DNA from 2 places in the Pseudoflavonifractor hominis genome. Region 2 is predicted to be linked to the other one. Evidence: riboswitches for the same ligand, from Rfam matches in the RefSeq annotation. Region 2 holds a riboswitch; the other holds the start of a gene.
The links. A riboswitch is a leader RNA that binds a small molecule or an ion and turns the genes downstream of it on or off. The one in region 2 is predicted to bind thiamine pyrophosphate.
Positions count from the first base shown of each region.

Region 1: linked by a shared signal. The riboswitch ahead of thiS (sulfur carrier protein ThiS) and the one ahead of H8S34_RS04550 (energy-coupled thiamine transporter ThiT) in region 2 are both predicted to bind thiamine pyrophosphate.

Region 1 covers NZ_JACOPR010000005.1:51-7,334, reverse strand. The annotation lists gene H8S34_RS09040 (carbohydrate ABC transporter permease) at 1-90, opposite strand, end outside; gene H8S34_RS09035 (radical SAM protein) at 103-1,050, opposite strand; gene H8S34_RS09030 (ABC transporter substrate-binding protein) at 1,142-2,485, opposite strand; TPP riboswitch at 3,096-3,204, shown strand; TPP riboswitch at 3,252-3,358, shown strand; gene thiS (sulfur carrier protein ThiS) at 3,409-3,603, shown strand; gene thiF (thiamine biosynthesis protein ThiF) at 3,604-4,239, shown strand; gene H8S34_RS09015 (thiazole synthase) at 4,256-5,029, shown strand; gene thiH (2-iminoacetate synthase ThiH) at 5,047-6,300, shown strand; gene H8S34_RS09005 (thiamine phosphate synthase) at 6,293-6,886, shown strand.
Region 2 covers NZ_JACOPR010000002.1:368,907-376,190, reverse strand. The annotation lists gene lspA (signal peptidase II) at 1-220, shown strand, start outside; gene H8S34_RS04555 (RluA family pseudouridine synthase) at 195-1,115, shown strand; TPP riboswitch at 1,163-1,277, shown strand; gene H8S34_RS04550 (energy-coupled thiamine transporter ThiT) at 1,356-1,937, shown strand; gene H8S34_RS04545 (HAD-IIB family hydrolase) at 1,959-2,780, shown strand; gene H8S34_RS04540 (branched-chain amino acid transporter permease) at 2,840-3,208, opposite strand; gene H8S34_RS04535 (AzlC family ABC transporter permease) at 3,202-3,918, opposite strand; gene H8S34_RS04530 (YegS/Rv2252/BmrU family lipid kinase) at 4,359-5,249, shown strand; gene mnmG (tRNA uridine-5-carboxymethylaminomethyl(34) synthesis enzyme MnmG) at 5,298-7,160, shown strand; gene H8S34_RS04520 (MBL fold metallo-hydrolase) at 7,185-7,284, shown strand, end outside.

The DNA of each region.
Region 1 (7,284 bases), on a different contig from region 2:
AAAGATCACAATGGCAAGCATGGGCAGGATGTAGAGGTAGGAGCTCCAGTCCTGTTTCTTCCGACGGGGATATGCCAACTCCTTTGACATAACTGCACCACCTTAATCAGGAATTCCAAAGAGATGATTCATGGAGAGTTTATAGCTGTGGGCCCAGAGATGGATCTGCCGGTAAATGGGATCGTTGCCCCGCTTTGCGGCCAGACTGTCGTAGACCGCTTTGACCTCCTCATAGCTGTGGAGATCAAAGATGCTGCACACCTTCGACTCATCGTTACAGCCACGGCCCGGGATGACATTACAGAATTCACTCAGGGTGATGGATTCCGGCTCCACAAACTGTTCCAGGTACTTCTCTGCATGCTTCTCCAGCTCATAGAGATGCCCGAAGAAAATCTCCCGGGTGGCGTCTTTCATCTCCTCGGCACTCAGCGTACCGCGCAGGTAGGGCTCAAATTCTCCCGAACCGTTGAAGTAGGCGAAAATGGAGTGGAGACGCAGTCCGACCGAATCGGCAAACGCTTTGGCGCCATAGATCTCCCCAAGGTTGAACTGATAGAGGTGGAAATTGATATACGCATCTCCCTTGAAGCCTCTCCGGCGGAGCTCTTTCATGGTGGTGCGGATGTTCTGCTTTACCTGCTCAAAATCAAACCCGTGAATGCGGTCGTAGGAACTCTGGCTGAAGCCCGGCATAGAGAAAAGGATGCTCTCCATATGCCCACAGTCCCCCAGTCCAGAGAAATCCATACAGCGCCCGGCATTGGTGCTCATGTCCACCCGCAGCCCATGCTCCCGCATGTAATTGAGAATCCCCGCAAGATGGGGGTTCAGAGTGGGCTCATACCAGTTGTAGATGTGGAACAGCGCATCCGGCGTCATGATCTGATGGTCCAGCATATGCCGGGCCAGACGGTCAAAGGTAGGGACATCCATGTAGTAGGCCGGAAACCGGCTGCTGTATCCAGTCCGGTTGGCCTGACCGGTCAGGCAATATTTGCACCGGGCATTGCATTTGTTCAGGATATCCATGTAGATTTCAGGATACATTGAGAAAACCGCCTTTCCAAAAAAACAGGCAAAGCAGGCGTCCGCCTTGCTTTGCCTGTTTTTTAATCTGTTTGTCAGAAATCCCAGCCGATCAGTTGGCCGGAGCAGCGTAATCCAGGCTGTTGGCGAATTCCGCCACCTCGTTCATGGCGTCCTCGGGGCTGACGTTTCCGTTCATCATCTCCTGCAGGGTCTTCCACAGGAAGTCATAGACCTCGGTGGCACGGCGGGCGGCCTTGATGGGCCGGATGGAGGTATCCAGGCTGGCCGCCAGGGCCTCCTTGGTCACCTCATAGCCGTGATCCTCCTCGCCCACGGTGGAGGGCGCGCTTCCGGTCAGCTCGCGGTACTTGGCGCCTCCCTCGGGGCCCGTCATGTACTTGACCAGCTCCCAGCCCAGCTCCTTGTCCTCACAGGCGGACATGAGCACGATCTGGTCTACACTGGCACGGGCGCCCATATCGCCGTTGGGGCCCTGGAGGTCATAGGTAAAGCCGTACTCGAAGTCCCCGTCAGCCAGCTTGTTGAAGGTGCTCTCCGAAGTGCCCACGAAGGCCAGGGCCGCATTTCCGGGCACAAAGTAGTTGTCAAAGGCCTCGTTGTTGATGAGGGACATGGTGTCCTCAGGGAGGGCATTGTAGGTATTCTTCAGATCATAGAGCAGCTGCGCGGCCGCAATTCCCTGCTCGCTGTTGATGATGCACTTGCCCTCGTCGTCAAAGATGTCGCCGCCGGCCTGCCAAATGAAGTTATACCAGTTCCAGTTCAGGTCCTGATAGAAGGTCTGGCCCCAGCCCTGGGCCACACCGTACTGGTCAATCTTTCCGTCGCCATCGGTGTCCTGGGTGGCCTTCTGGGCAATGCGGATCACATCATCCCAGGTCTTGGGGGCCTCTTCCCCGATGGAGTCCAGAATGGTCTTGTTGTAGACCAGGCCGCTGACCGCCTGGGGACCGCTCTGGGCGATACCATAGAACTTGCCGAAGATCTTGTATTTGTCCGTCAGAGTCGTATAGGTGGCATAATCCTCTTCCGTCAGGTAGTTGCTCAGATCCTCCACCGCGCCGGCATCGATATAGGTGGGGAACATCTCAACATACATATAGCCCACGTCCGGCCCGGTCCCTGTGGAAATACCGGAGCTGTACTTGGCCTCATAGTCTTTCCAGGAGATAAACTGGAAGGTAACGTCCACGTTGTGCTCCTCCTCAAAGGGAGCCACAACCTCATCCCAGATCTCCGCATCGTTGCCATCGGTTGCCTTGGCCGGCAGCCAAACTTCCAACACCTTCGTGCTCTCTCCCTCCGAGCCCCCCTGTGTGGGTGCCGCAGAAGGATCGCTCCCGGCGCTCTGTCCGCCACAGGCGGCCATTGAGAGCGTCAACACCGTGGCAAGGCCAGTGGTACCAATTCTTTTACCCCAGATGTGTGCCATGAAAAACTCCTCTTTCTTTCTAAAGTTGCAAGGAAATCCATAAGTTAAGATAGCAGACTTAGAATGAAAACTCAAATTGCAATAACGAATAAATCACTGGCACAAATATAGAAAAATTTAATTTTTATACACTTTCTATCCAGTTCCATTTTGATTCTGCCATCCTCTTCCTTCCTGCTTCCCACCACACTTTTCTATCGAAAATTCAGATATGTTTTGTGCCATTTTAGTATTATTATTGTACTTTTAAAATTTTTGTGTCCTCCACCTACGTACACATGTCCAAATTCATATAATGACCCAACATGCAAAACGGATGAGATATTTGAATTGCCCGCGCTTGCGTTTTCCTCCCTTACGTCTTCCCTTTCCGTGTAAAAAGAAAAAATTGACACCTGATATGATGCCAATTTGCCCCCTTCCCTACTCCCCTATCCAGTCCTATAAGGGAAAATATGGCGGCCTATATATGCGCTCAGATTTAAACAAAAGCAAGAGTCAAATGCACATAGATTATGTGTTCTCTTTTGCTTCCTTACTCTTTGTGTTTTTTGTGCTTTTTTAGATAGCCTATTGTATTTTCATAAAACAAGGTGTACAATATCTAATCGAATAAATACAGGGGAGCTTGTGTTTGCAGGCTGAGAGGAAGTAACCGAACTTCGACCCTATAACCTGATGCGGATAATGCCGCCGTAGGAAGTCATACACAAGGATTTTTTACAGGAGGCATCCGAAAGGGTTGTCTCCTGTTTTTATTTTACAATTAAAAAAAGCGGGGAGCTTGTATGACAGGCTGAGAGGAAGGTGCAACCTTCGACCCATAAACCTGATTTGGATAATGCCAACGTAGGGATTTTTGTGAGTGTTGCGGGAAACGTCCAAATCGGAGGTTTCCCGTATTTTATTTTGGAGGTGCAATCGTGGTAAAGGTAAATGGCACGGAACTTGATGTTGCAGGAAAGACAGTGTCGGAGTATCTGGCAACAACCGCCTATGATCCCAAACGAATCGCAGTTGAACAAAATGGCGACATCGTATTTAAGTCTCAGTACGATGATACCATTCTTAAAGATGGCGATCGTTTGGAGATCGTCAGCTTTGTGGGAGGTGGTTGATTGATACCGTCTAAAAAAGAATGGACGGACGCTTTGATTGCCCGCCACGGAGCCACACTTTATAAACAGTTTTCTTCCGCAACTGTTGCAATTTGCGGCCTTGGCGGTCTTGGATCAAATATCGCCGTCGCTTTGGCAAGAGTTGGAATCGGTAAACTGCTGCTGATTGATTTTGACCGTGTAGACATAACCAATCTGCACCGACAGCAATACAAGGCAAATCAAATCGGATCCTACAAGGCAGATGCTCTTGTGGAAAATCTGTTAGAGATTGCCCCCTATACGGAACTCCAAGCTGTAACAGCAAAGATCACAGAGGAAAATTTCGCGCGTCTGCTAAAAGACGCGGATATTGTATGTGAAGCATTTGACGATGCAGAGTGCAAGGCAATGATTGTAAACGGCGTTTTAGAGCAATTACCCCAGTGCTATTTGGTTGCAGCTTCCGGCATGGCTGGTATAGATACGCCCAATACCATTAAAACAAGAAAAGTTACGAAACGATTTTACCTATGCGGTGATGAAGTCAGCGATGTGGCAAATACCATTGGACTGGTGGCCCCTCGTGTTATGCTTTGCGCCGCACATCAGGCTCATACCGTCCTGCGTATCCTCGCAGGCAAATATGAAGTATAAGAAAGAAGGAGTTATTATGGTTAACAACGATAAGCTCGTCATTGGCGGTCACGAATTTAATTCACGTTTTATTTTGGGTTCCGGTAAGTATTCCATGAAGCTCATTGAAGCTGCAATCAAAGATGCCGGTGCAGAAATCATCACGCTTGCTGTTCGCCGTGCAAACACCAAGGAGCATGAAAACATTTTGGACTACATCCCAGAAGGCATCACCCTGCTGCCCAACACCTCCGGTGCAAGAAACGCAGAGGAAGCTGTCCGTATTGCCCGTCTTGCGAGAGAACTTGGCTGCGGTAATTTTGTGAAGGTAGAGATCATGCGTGATACCAAGTATTTGCTGCCCGACAACCAGGAAACCATTAAGGCTACTGAGATTCTTGCAAACGAAGGCTTTGTTGTCATGCCTTATATGTATCCTGATCTGAACGCTGCCCGTGATATGGCGAATGCAGGCGCGGCTACCATTATGCCTCTGGCTTCGCCCATCGGCTCTAACAAGGGTTTGGCAACCAGAGAATTCATTCAGATTCTCATTGATGAGATTGATCTGCCTATTATCGTGGACGCTGGCATTGGTAGACCTTCGCAGGCTTGTGAAGCCATGGAAATGGGTGCGGCTGCTATTATGGCGAACACCGCCCTTGCAACTGCCGGAGATCTGCCGCTGATGGCATCTGCTTTCCGTCAGGCTATCGAAGCAGGCAGAAAGGCATATCTGTCCGGTCTGGGCCGTGTGCTGACCCGAGGTGCTTCTGCTTCCGATCCTCTGACCGGCTTCCTGCGTGATTAAGGAGAAGGAGAACGACTATGGAAAATCAATTTTTTGTAGATTCTGAGTATCTGTCACCGGCTGCTCTGGAGAAAAAACACAAACTGGAAACAGACCCGTCCAGTCGTAAAAATCACATGGAATATTTGCCGGGTATGGAGATCATCGAATCTGATGTTTGCCAGCAGGTTATGTACCAGATGAACTCCTTTGATTATTCCGTCTATACTGCTCGTGATGTTCGTGCTGCCCTCGACCATGAGACTTGCTCTGTCGAGGACTTCAAGGCACTCTTATCTCCTGCCGCGGAACCTTTTCTGGAAGAAATGGCACAGAAAGCCCGCATGGAGACAAGCAAGCACTTTGGCAATACTGTTTACTTATTTACCCCTCTGTACATTGCCAATTACTGCGAAAACTACTGCGTTTACTGCGGCTTCAACTGTTACAACCATATCAACCGCATGAAACTGACTATGGAGCAGATCGAGCATGAAATGAAAGTGATTGCTGACTCCGGTATGGAAGAAATCCTAATCCTTACTGGCGAGAGCCGTGCACAAAGCGATGTGCAGTATATTGGGGAAGCTGTCAAGCTGGCTCGAAAGTATTTCCGCATGGTTGGTCTGGAGATCTACCCCGTGAACACCGATGAATACAAGTATCTCCACGAGTGCGGTGCTGATTATGTAACCGTGTTCCAAGAGACCTACGATGCCGACAAATACGAAACACTCCATTTGTTTGGGCACAAGCGTGTATGGCCGTATCGTTTTGATGCCCAGGAGCGAGCACTCCGTGGTGGTATGCGTGGTGTCGCGTTCTCTGCACTTCTTGGCTTGTCCGATTTCAGAAAGGATGCTCTGGCAAGTGCACTTCATGTGTACTATCTGCAACGCAAATATCCCCATGCAGAAATGTCCCTGTCCTGCCCGAGACTGCGCCCGATCATCAACAACGACAAGATCAATCCTCTTGATGTAGGCGAAAAGCAGTTGTGTCAAATCCTTTGTGCTTACCGTATCTTCCTTCCATTTGTGGGAATTACCGTCTCTTCGCGTGAGAGTGCAGAGTTCAGAAACGGTATTGTAAAAATTGCTGCAACCAAGATTTCCGCTGGCGTTTCTACCGGCATTGGAGACCACGAAAGCAAGTACACCGGCAAAGAAGATGATGCCGTTAAGGGTGATGAGCAGTTTGAGATTGACGATGACCGCAGCTTTGAAACCATGTACAAGGATATGTCGGGTGAAGGTTTACAGCCAGTGCTGAATGATTATGTATATGTCTGATATTCTGTGTGTCACCAACCGAAAACTGTGCCGGGAAGACTTTCTCACAAGGGTCGAACGGATTGCAGCCTGCCATCCTGCAGGAATCATCCTCCGTGAGAAAGATATGTCACCGGAAGAATACGAGACATTGGCAGCGGCGGTCATGGAGATCTGCGGTCAATATGATGTGAAGTGTATCCTGCATAGCTTTTCTGCCGTTGCTCTGTCTCTTCGTGCAGCTGCTATCCATCTGCCGCTGCATCTTCTAAGGGAGCTTTCACAGGAGCAAAAAGCCCATTTCGACGTCTTAGGAGCATCTTGTCATAGTGTGGATGATGCTTTGGAAGCACAGGCTTTCGGCTGCACGTACATTACTGCCGGCCATGTGTTTGAGACAGACTGTAAAAAAGGTCTGCCTGGCAGAGGATTAGAATTCCTGCGGAATGTGTGTGCTGCCGTAGATATTCCTGTGTATGGAATCGGTGGAATCTATCCCTATAACATTGCTTTGGTGCGCAGCGCAGGAGCCAGCGGAGCTTGCTTAATGAGCAGCTTGATGGCAACCGAGGATGTAACAGGGCTTATGAAAGCCATGGAGAGCTAAATGAAATTCAATGAGAAAATGTTACTGCTATACGTCGTAACTAGGTGTTGAGGGTGCGCCTGTGGCAGAGATTCGTAAGCGTGTCCCCTCCAACTTGGTCATTGGCGCTGCTTGCAAAACTGTGGAACAGGCAAAGGTTCTAGTCGAATTATGATTCAAGGTATAATTTTCGATTTTGATGGAACGCTGTTCGATCTCATGTTTATATGGGATGTTGCTGGCAAAGTAGATATGCGCTCCATCGGAAAGGTGCCAGAAGCCGATCTATAGAAAATCCTAAAGCCATTGAGCCCGCTTCCATTTGCGAAGTACATTCGTGAGAAATATCAGAGACTTCTTCAAATTATGTGTAAACCTCCTGAGTGGTGTAAAATAGAAGCATCACACAGGAGGTTATA
Region 2 (7,284 bases):
GGTGGTGCTGGCCGGGGCGGTGGGCAACCTCATCGACCGGGCCCTTTTCAACTTTGTCACCGATATGTTTGAGACCACCTTTATGAATTTCGCGGTCTTTAACGTGGCCGACATCTGCGTGGTGCTGGGGGGCATCGGCTTCTGCGCCTACTATCTCTTCCTCTATGAGAAGCTGGAGGGAAAGGAGAGCGGCCATGACGACGCTGGAACTGCGGGCTGACCGGACCGGCGAGCGGGCCGACAGCTTCCTGGCCCGGACGGTGGAGGGCCTCACCCGCTCCGCTGCCCAGCGGCTGCTGGAGGAGGGGGCGGTGCGGAAAAACGGCGCCTCCGTGAAAAAGAACGAGAAGCTCACCGAAGGGGATACGCTGATCCTCTCCCTCCCGGAGCCAGAGCCGGTGGACATCCTGCCCCAGGACATTCCGCTGGACGTGGTGTATGAGGACGACGACGTCATCGTGGTCAACAAGCCCGTTGGCATGGTAGTCCACCCGGCCGCCGGCCACCCGGACGGCACGCTGGTCAATGCCCTCCTCCACCACTGCGGCGACAGCCTCTCGGGCATCAACGGGGAGCTGCGGCCCGGCATCGTGCACCGGATCGACCGGGACACCTCCGGCCTGCTCATCGCCGCCAAGAACGACTTTGCCCATCTGGGACTGGCCGAACAGCTCCAGGACCACTCCCTCTACCGGGAGTATGAGGCCATCTGCGTGGGCAACCTCCGGGAGGACCGGGGCACCGTGAACGCCCCCATTGCCCGGCACCGCACCGACCGCAAGCGCATGGCGGTGGACCCGGAGGGGCGGGAGGCCGTCACCCACTGGACCGTGCTGGAGCGGCTGAGCGGATACGCCTACATCCAGTGCCGTCTGGAGACCGGGCGCACCCACCAGATCCGGGTACACATGGCGTCCATCGGCCACCCCCTGCTGGGGGACGTGGTGTACGGGAGCAAGCGTCCCTACCCCGGCCTGGCGGGCCAGTGTCTCCACGCCCGGCGGCTCTCCTTCGTCCACCCCCGCACCGGGGAGCGCATCACGGTGGAGTGCCCTCTGCCCGACTGGTTCCAGGCCGTGCTGGCCAAGCTGCGCCGGATGAGTGCCGCGCCTTGACAAGGGAAACGGGGCCGGTATAGAATAGGGTATAACCACAGAACAACTCCAAATCCCAGGGGTGTCGGGCGCAAGTCCGGCTGAGATCCGCGCGTAGCGCCGCGCGGGGACCCTTGACCTGATCCGGATCATGCCGGCGTAGGAAGTTGGATTCATACGGGGAAGGACCATGTCGTTTCACTCGTACCGCACTGCGCCCAGGGGCTGCGCTGCGGTACATCTTTTTAGGAGGAAAACGATATGAACCTGACCATGGAAGCCAGACCCCGGGCCAGCCGGACCCGGGTGCGCATGCTGTGTGAGGGGGCCCTTTTGGTGGCGGCCGCCCAGATCCTCAGCTATGTGAAGTTTCTGGAGCTGCCCAACGGCGGCGCCCTGACCCCGGCCATGTTCCCGGTGCTGCTCTTTGCGGTGCGCTGGGGCTGGAAGGACGGGCTGCTGGGCGGCCTTGTGCTGGGCATCCTGCAATTTATGTTTGACGGCGGCTTTGCTCTGGGGTGGCAGTCCATCCTGGGGGACTATCTGCTGGCCTTCACGGCGCTGGGCCTGGCCGGTGTGTTCCGGGGCCGCCGCTGGGGCATCTTTGCCGGGACCGTGCTGGGCTGCGCCGGGCGGTTCCTGGTGCACTATGTGGTGGGTGCCACCATCTGGGCCGAGTACATGCCGGAGGAGTTTCTGAGCATGACCATGACCAGCCCCTGGCTCTACTCCCTGCTCTACAACGGGGTGTATATGCTGCCCAACATGGTGTTGGCGCTGGTCATCGGGGCGCTGCTCTACCGGCCCATGGGGCGGTATCTGACCGGCGCGGACATCGAATAAGAAGGAAGGTAGGGTGATCCCTTGGGCAAGTTTGACGGCGTACTGCTGGTAAGTGATTTTGACGACACCCTCTACGGGACGGATCTGACCGTGTCCCGGGAGAATGTGGAGGCCATCGCCTACTTTACGGCGGAGGGCGGACGTTTTACGGTGGCCACGGGCCGGGCCCGGCCTGCCTTTGCCCCCTGCGCTTCCCTGGCCCCCATCAATGCGCCGGTCATCCTGTCCAACGGCTCGGCCCTGTACGATTTCGACCGGGGAGAGATGGTCTGTGAGACCTTCCTGCCCGAGCGGGTCCTGGGGGACCTGATGGAGCTGACCTTCGTGGTCCCCGAGATCGGGCTGGAGGCCTACCACGGGGACGACATCTACCTCCACAATCCCAACATCATCACCCGCAACCATCTGGCGCGGGTGGGCGCGCCCGGAGAGGAGAAGGCCATCCGGGACATCCCCGGCCCCCTCTCCAAGGTCCTGCTGGAGCACGACCGCCGCAGCGTGCTGGAGCGGGCCCGGGAGTACATCCTCTCCCGCTGGGGAGAGTACTATGAGGCCATCTTCTCCAACCAGGTGCTGCTGGAGCTCACCGCCAAGGGGAGCAACAAGGGCGGCATGGTGGAGGAACTGGCCCGCCGCCTGGGGATCGGAGCGGAGCACATTTACTGCGTGGGAGACAATGAGAACGACATCCCCATGCTGGCGCGCTCGGCCATCCCCTTTGCCCCGTCCAACTGCGCCCCTGTGGTGCGGGAGTGGGGAGCCCGCCTGGTCTCCTCCTGCGACGAGAGCTGCGTGGCCGAGATCATTGGCATCCTGGACGGGCGCTATCCGGCCCGGCCGTGAAAAGCGTGAAAAAACTGCCCTCCGGCGCGCAATCCTGCGCCGGAGGGCAGCTTTGCCTCTCAGGGAAAGACCGCCTGGACCAGTACCATGTAGAGCACCGTCCCCCCGAAGATGGAGAGGAGCGTGTTGCGCTTCCACAGGTGGAGGAGGGCCACCACCAGTACCGACAGGAAGGCGGGGAGCCACTCCCCCGCGGCCTGGAGGGGGAGCAGATGGGGAAAGCCGTCCCGCAGGGCCAGAAGCGGGCCCTTGAGACAGTAGATGATGAGCATGGCGATGATGGCGGGGGGCAGCACCCGGCCCAGATAGAGCACTAGCTTGGGCGGATGGTCTCCCCGGTCAAAGAGGAGAAAGGGCAGGGCCCGGGTCAAAAAGGTGACCACCGCCATCACGGCGATGGCGGCCACGGCCTGTATAGGGGTCAGCATGTGGTTTCCTCCTCTCCGGCGGCGGTGCCGCGCTCATCCAGACGCTGGCGCAGCAGGAGCAGCACCAGCACGATCACGCCCAGGGCGGGCAGAAGCATGTTCTCCGCCCCCACCAGGAAGAGACTCAGCAGGGTCACCCCGGCCCCCAGCAGGGCGGGGAGATGGCGCTTGTAGGCGCTCCACTGGTCCACGGCGATGACCACAAAGAGGGCGGTCATGGCAAAGTCGATGCCGGTGGTGTCGATGGGCAAAAGGGCCCCCGCCACCGCGCCGATGACCGAGCCTAAAATCCAGTAGGACTGATCCAGCAGGGCGATGGAAAAATAGAAATTCCTGGGGTCCACGCCCACGGGGGGCTGCACCGAGCTGAGCAGCGCATAGGTCTCATCCGTGAGGGAAAAGATCATGTAGAACTTGCGCAGGCCCATGCCCCGGAATTTTTCCAGCATGGAGAGCCCGTAGACCAGGTGGCGGAAATTGATGAGCAGGGTCATCACGGCCACGGTGCTCAGAGCGGCGGCCGAGGAGAGCAGGCTCACCCCCAGATACTGTCCGGAACCGGCGTAGATGGTCAGACTCATGAAAAAGGCCCAGATGAAATTGTATCCGATGGCCTGGAGCATGAAGCCAAAGGCCATGCCGATGGCCAGATACCCCATCAGGACGGGGACCGTCACCGGGAAGGCGGCGGCCAGGGATTTGCGGTCCATGTGAAATCACTTCCAACTCTATGGTATCTGATACAGCATTGTACTAAAGTGGAGAGAAAAAAGCAAGTCCCGGGCCTGAGGTTGTTTTTTTGGCGGATTCTTGTATAATAATGTCTACTGAATAAACCGCCATGCGGTTTATTCGCGCGGCATTGCCGCTCAATGGATGTGAAAGCGGCTGAGATCAGCCGTTTTCACATCCATTGAGACATTGCTGCAATGAGTATACTCACACACGTGCCACGGCACCTGTGTGAGTGGTGCAAGGATTTTGGCCGCAAACGGCCCAAAATCCTTGCACTTGAACAAAGCTATTTTACCTTGAAAGCCAAGGCTTTCAAGGTAAAACAGCTTTGTTCAGTACACATTATAATAATGTCTGCTGTAAGAAGGTGCGCCCCACCCTGTGGTCAGGGCGCAGGAAAGGAAGGATGTCTGCGGTGAAACGTCTGCTGTTTATCTATAATCCCCATGCGGGCAAGGGGCGGAGCAAGAGCCATATTTCCGATGTTGTGGACTGCTTTACCCGGCAGGGCTGGCTGGTGACCATCCACCCCACCCAGGGCAAGGCGGACGCCGCAGCGGTGGCCGCCGATCTGGGGGGCAGCTTTGACCGGGTGGTGTGCTGCGGGGGAGACGGGACCCTGCACGAGACCATCACCGGGCTCATGGGCCTCACCAACCGCCCGCCGGTGGGCTATATCCCCGCCGGGACCACCAACGATTTTTCCCGGAACCTCCACCTGCCCCGTAGCTTGGCGGGCCGGATGGAGACCGCCGGGGCAGGTGTGCCCCGGCCGGTGGACATAGGCCGCTTCAATGGGGAGTACTTTATCTATGTGGCGGCCTTCGGGGCCTTTACCGATGTGGCCTACGATACGCCCCAGCCCTTTAAAAACGCATTCGGCCATCTGGCTTATGTGCTGGAGGGAGCGGCACGGCTGCCCTCCCTTCAGTCCTACCGCCTGCGGGTGGAGCACGACGGGGGCACCGAGGAGGGGGACTTCCTCTTCGGCATGGTGAGCAACACCGTGTCGGTAGGGGGCTTCAAGGGGGCCAACACCGAGCGGGTGGAACTGGACGACGGGCAGTTTGAGGTGGTCCTGATCCGTCAGCCCCAAAACGCCGCCCAGCTCCAGAGCATCGTGATGGGGCTGATGCAGGCCAAGCCCGAGCCGGGCGGGGCGGTGGTGGCCTTCCAGACCACACGCCTGCGGGTGACCTGTGCCGGCGAGCTGCCCTGGACCCTGGACGGGGAGTATGGCGGGGCGCCCCGGGTGGCCGAAATTGAGAATCTTCCCCGGGCGGTGGAGATCGTCTATGGAAAATAGCACGGCCCCCTTCCCGCCCGCGCAAAGAACCGACTGTTAGGAGCGAGTATGGACTATCACGCTGGAGAATATGATATCGCCGTTATCGGCGCCGGCCACGCCGGGATCGAGGCGGCTCTGGCCGCCGCCCGTCTGGGCCTGCGCACCCTGTGCTTCACCGTCAATCTGGACGCGGTGGGCAATATGCCCTGTAATCCCGCCATCGGCGGCACGGGAAAGGGCCACCTGGTCCGGGAGTTGGACGCCCTGGGAGGCGAGATGGCCCGGGCGGCCGACGCGGCCTGCATCCAATACCGGGTGCTCAACAAGGGAAAGGGACCGGCGGTCTGGTCCCTGCGGGCCCAGGCCGACCGGCGGGAATACCAGAAGGTCATGAAGCGCACCCTGGAGGGACAGGAGAACCTCTGGCTCAAGCAGGCTGAGGTCACCGACGTTCTCACGGAGGACGGAGCGGTCCGGGCCGTGCGCACCGCCTCCGGCGGGATCTATACCGTGCGCGCGGTGGTCATCGCCACAGGTACCCATTTGGGCGGGCGTACCATCGTGGGGGAGCTGGCCCGGGACTCCGGCCCTGACGGGCTGGCCGCCGCCCTCCCCCTCACCCGAAGCCTGGAGAAGCTGGGGCTGAGCCTGCGCCGCTTCAAGACGGGCACGCCCCCCCGGGTCCACGCACGGAGTGTGGATTTCTCCCGGATGGAGCGCCAGGAGGGAGACCGGACTCCCGTCCCCTTCTCCTTTGAGACCGAGCAGCCGCCGGAAAACCGGGCGGTGTGCTGGCTCACCTATACCAACGAAGAGACCCATGCGGTCATCCGGGCCAATCTGGACCGATCCCCCCTCTACTCCGGGATGATCGAGGGAGTGGGACCCCGCTACTGCCCCTCCATTGAGGACAAGGTGGTCCGCTTTGCCGATAAGGAGCGCCACCAGCTCTTCATCGAACCCATGGGCCTGGACACCGAAGAGCTTTATATCCAGGGCCTCTCCTCCTCCCTGCCCGAGGACGTGCAGATGGCCATGCTGCGCACCATCCCGGGGCTGGAGCACGCCGAGATGACCCGGACGGCCTACGCCATCGAATACGACTGTGTGGACCCCACCCAGCTCCTCCCCACCCTGGAGAGCAAGGTGGTGCAGGGACTCTATGGAGCGGGACAGTTCAACGGTTCCTCCGGCTATGAGGAGGCGGCGGTGCAGGGCTTTGTGGCGGGGGTGAACGCCGCGCTGAAGCTGCTGGGCCGTCCCCCCATGGTGATCGGCCGGGACCAGGGGTACATCGGGGTCCTGATCGACGACCTGGTGACCAAGGGCACCCAGGAGCCCTACCGCATGATGACCTCCCGCACGGAGTACCGCCTCCTCCACCGCCAGGACAACGCGGACCAGCGCCTGTGTCCCGTGGGACACGCGGTGGGACTGGTGAGTGAGGAGCGCTACCGCCGGGTGCTGGAGAAATACGCCGCCGTGGAGAAGGAGCGCAAACGCCTGGAGCAAACCGGAGCTGCCCCATCTCCCGCCCTGGACGCCATGCTGGCCGGGCATGGGGAGCCTCCCGCCCCCAATGGAGCGCGGCTGGCCGACCTGCTCCGGCGGCCCCGGATCGGGTACGGGGATCTCGCTCCCTTTGACCCGGAGCGCCCGTCTCTGCCCGAAGCCACGGCTGAGGCGGTGGAGATCGCGGTCAAATACCAGGGATACATCGACAAACAGCTCCGGCAGGTGGAGGAGATGCGCAAGCTGGAGGGCCGCCCCCTCCCCCCGGATCTGGACTATGAACATATGGAAGGGCTGCGGCTGGAAGCACGACAGAAGCTCCAGCGGATCCGGCCCCTGAATCTGGGCCAGGCCAGCCGCATCTCCGGCGTGAGCCCCGCCGATCTGGCGGTGCTTCTGGTGGCGCTGGAGCGGTAAGGACCGCAGAAAGGAAGGAATGCCATGCGTCCCTTGTCATTGGGCCCCGCCGGGGCCGGCTGTTACCTCTTCCCCACCCTGGCGGGGTATCTGCTGGTGGATACCGGCTGTGAGCGAACTGCGG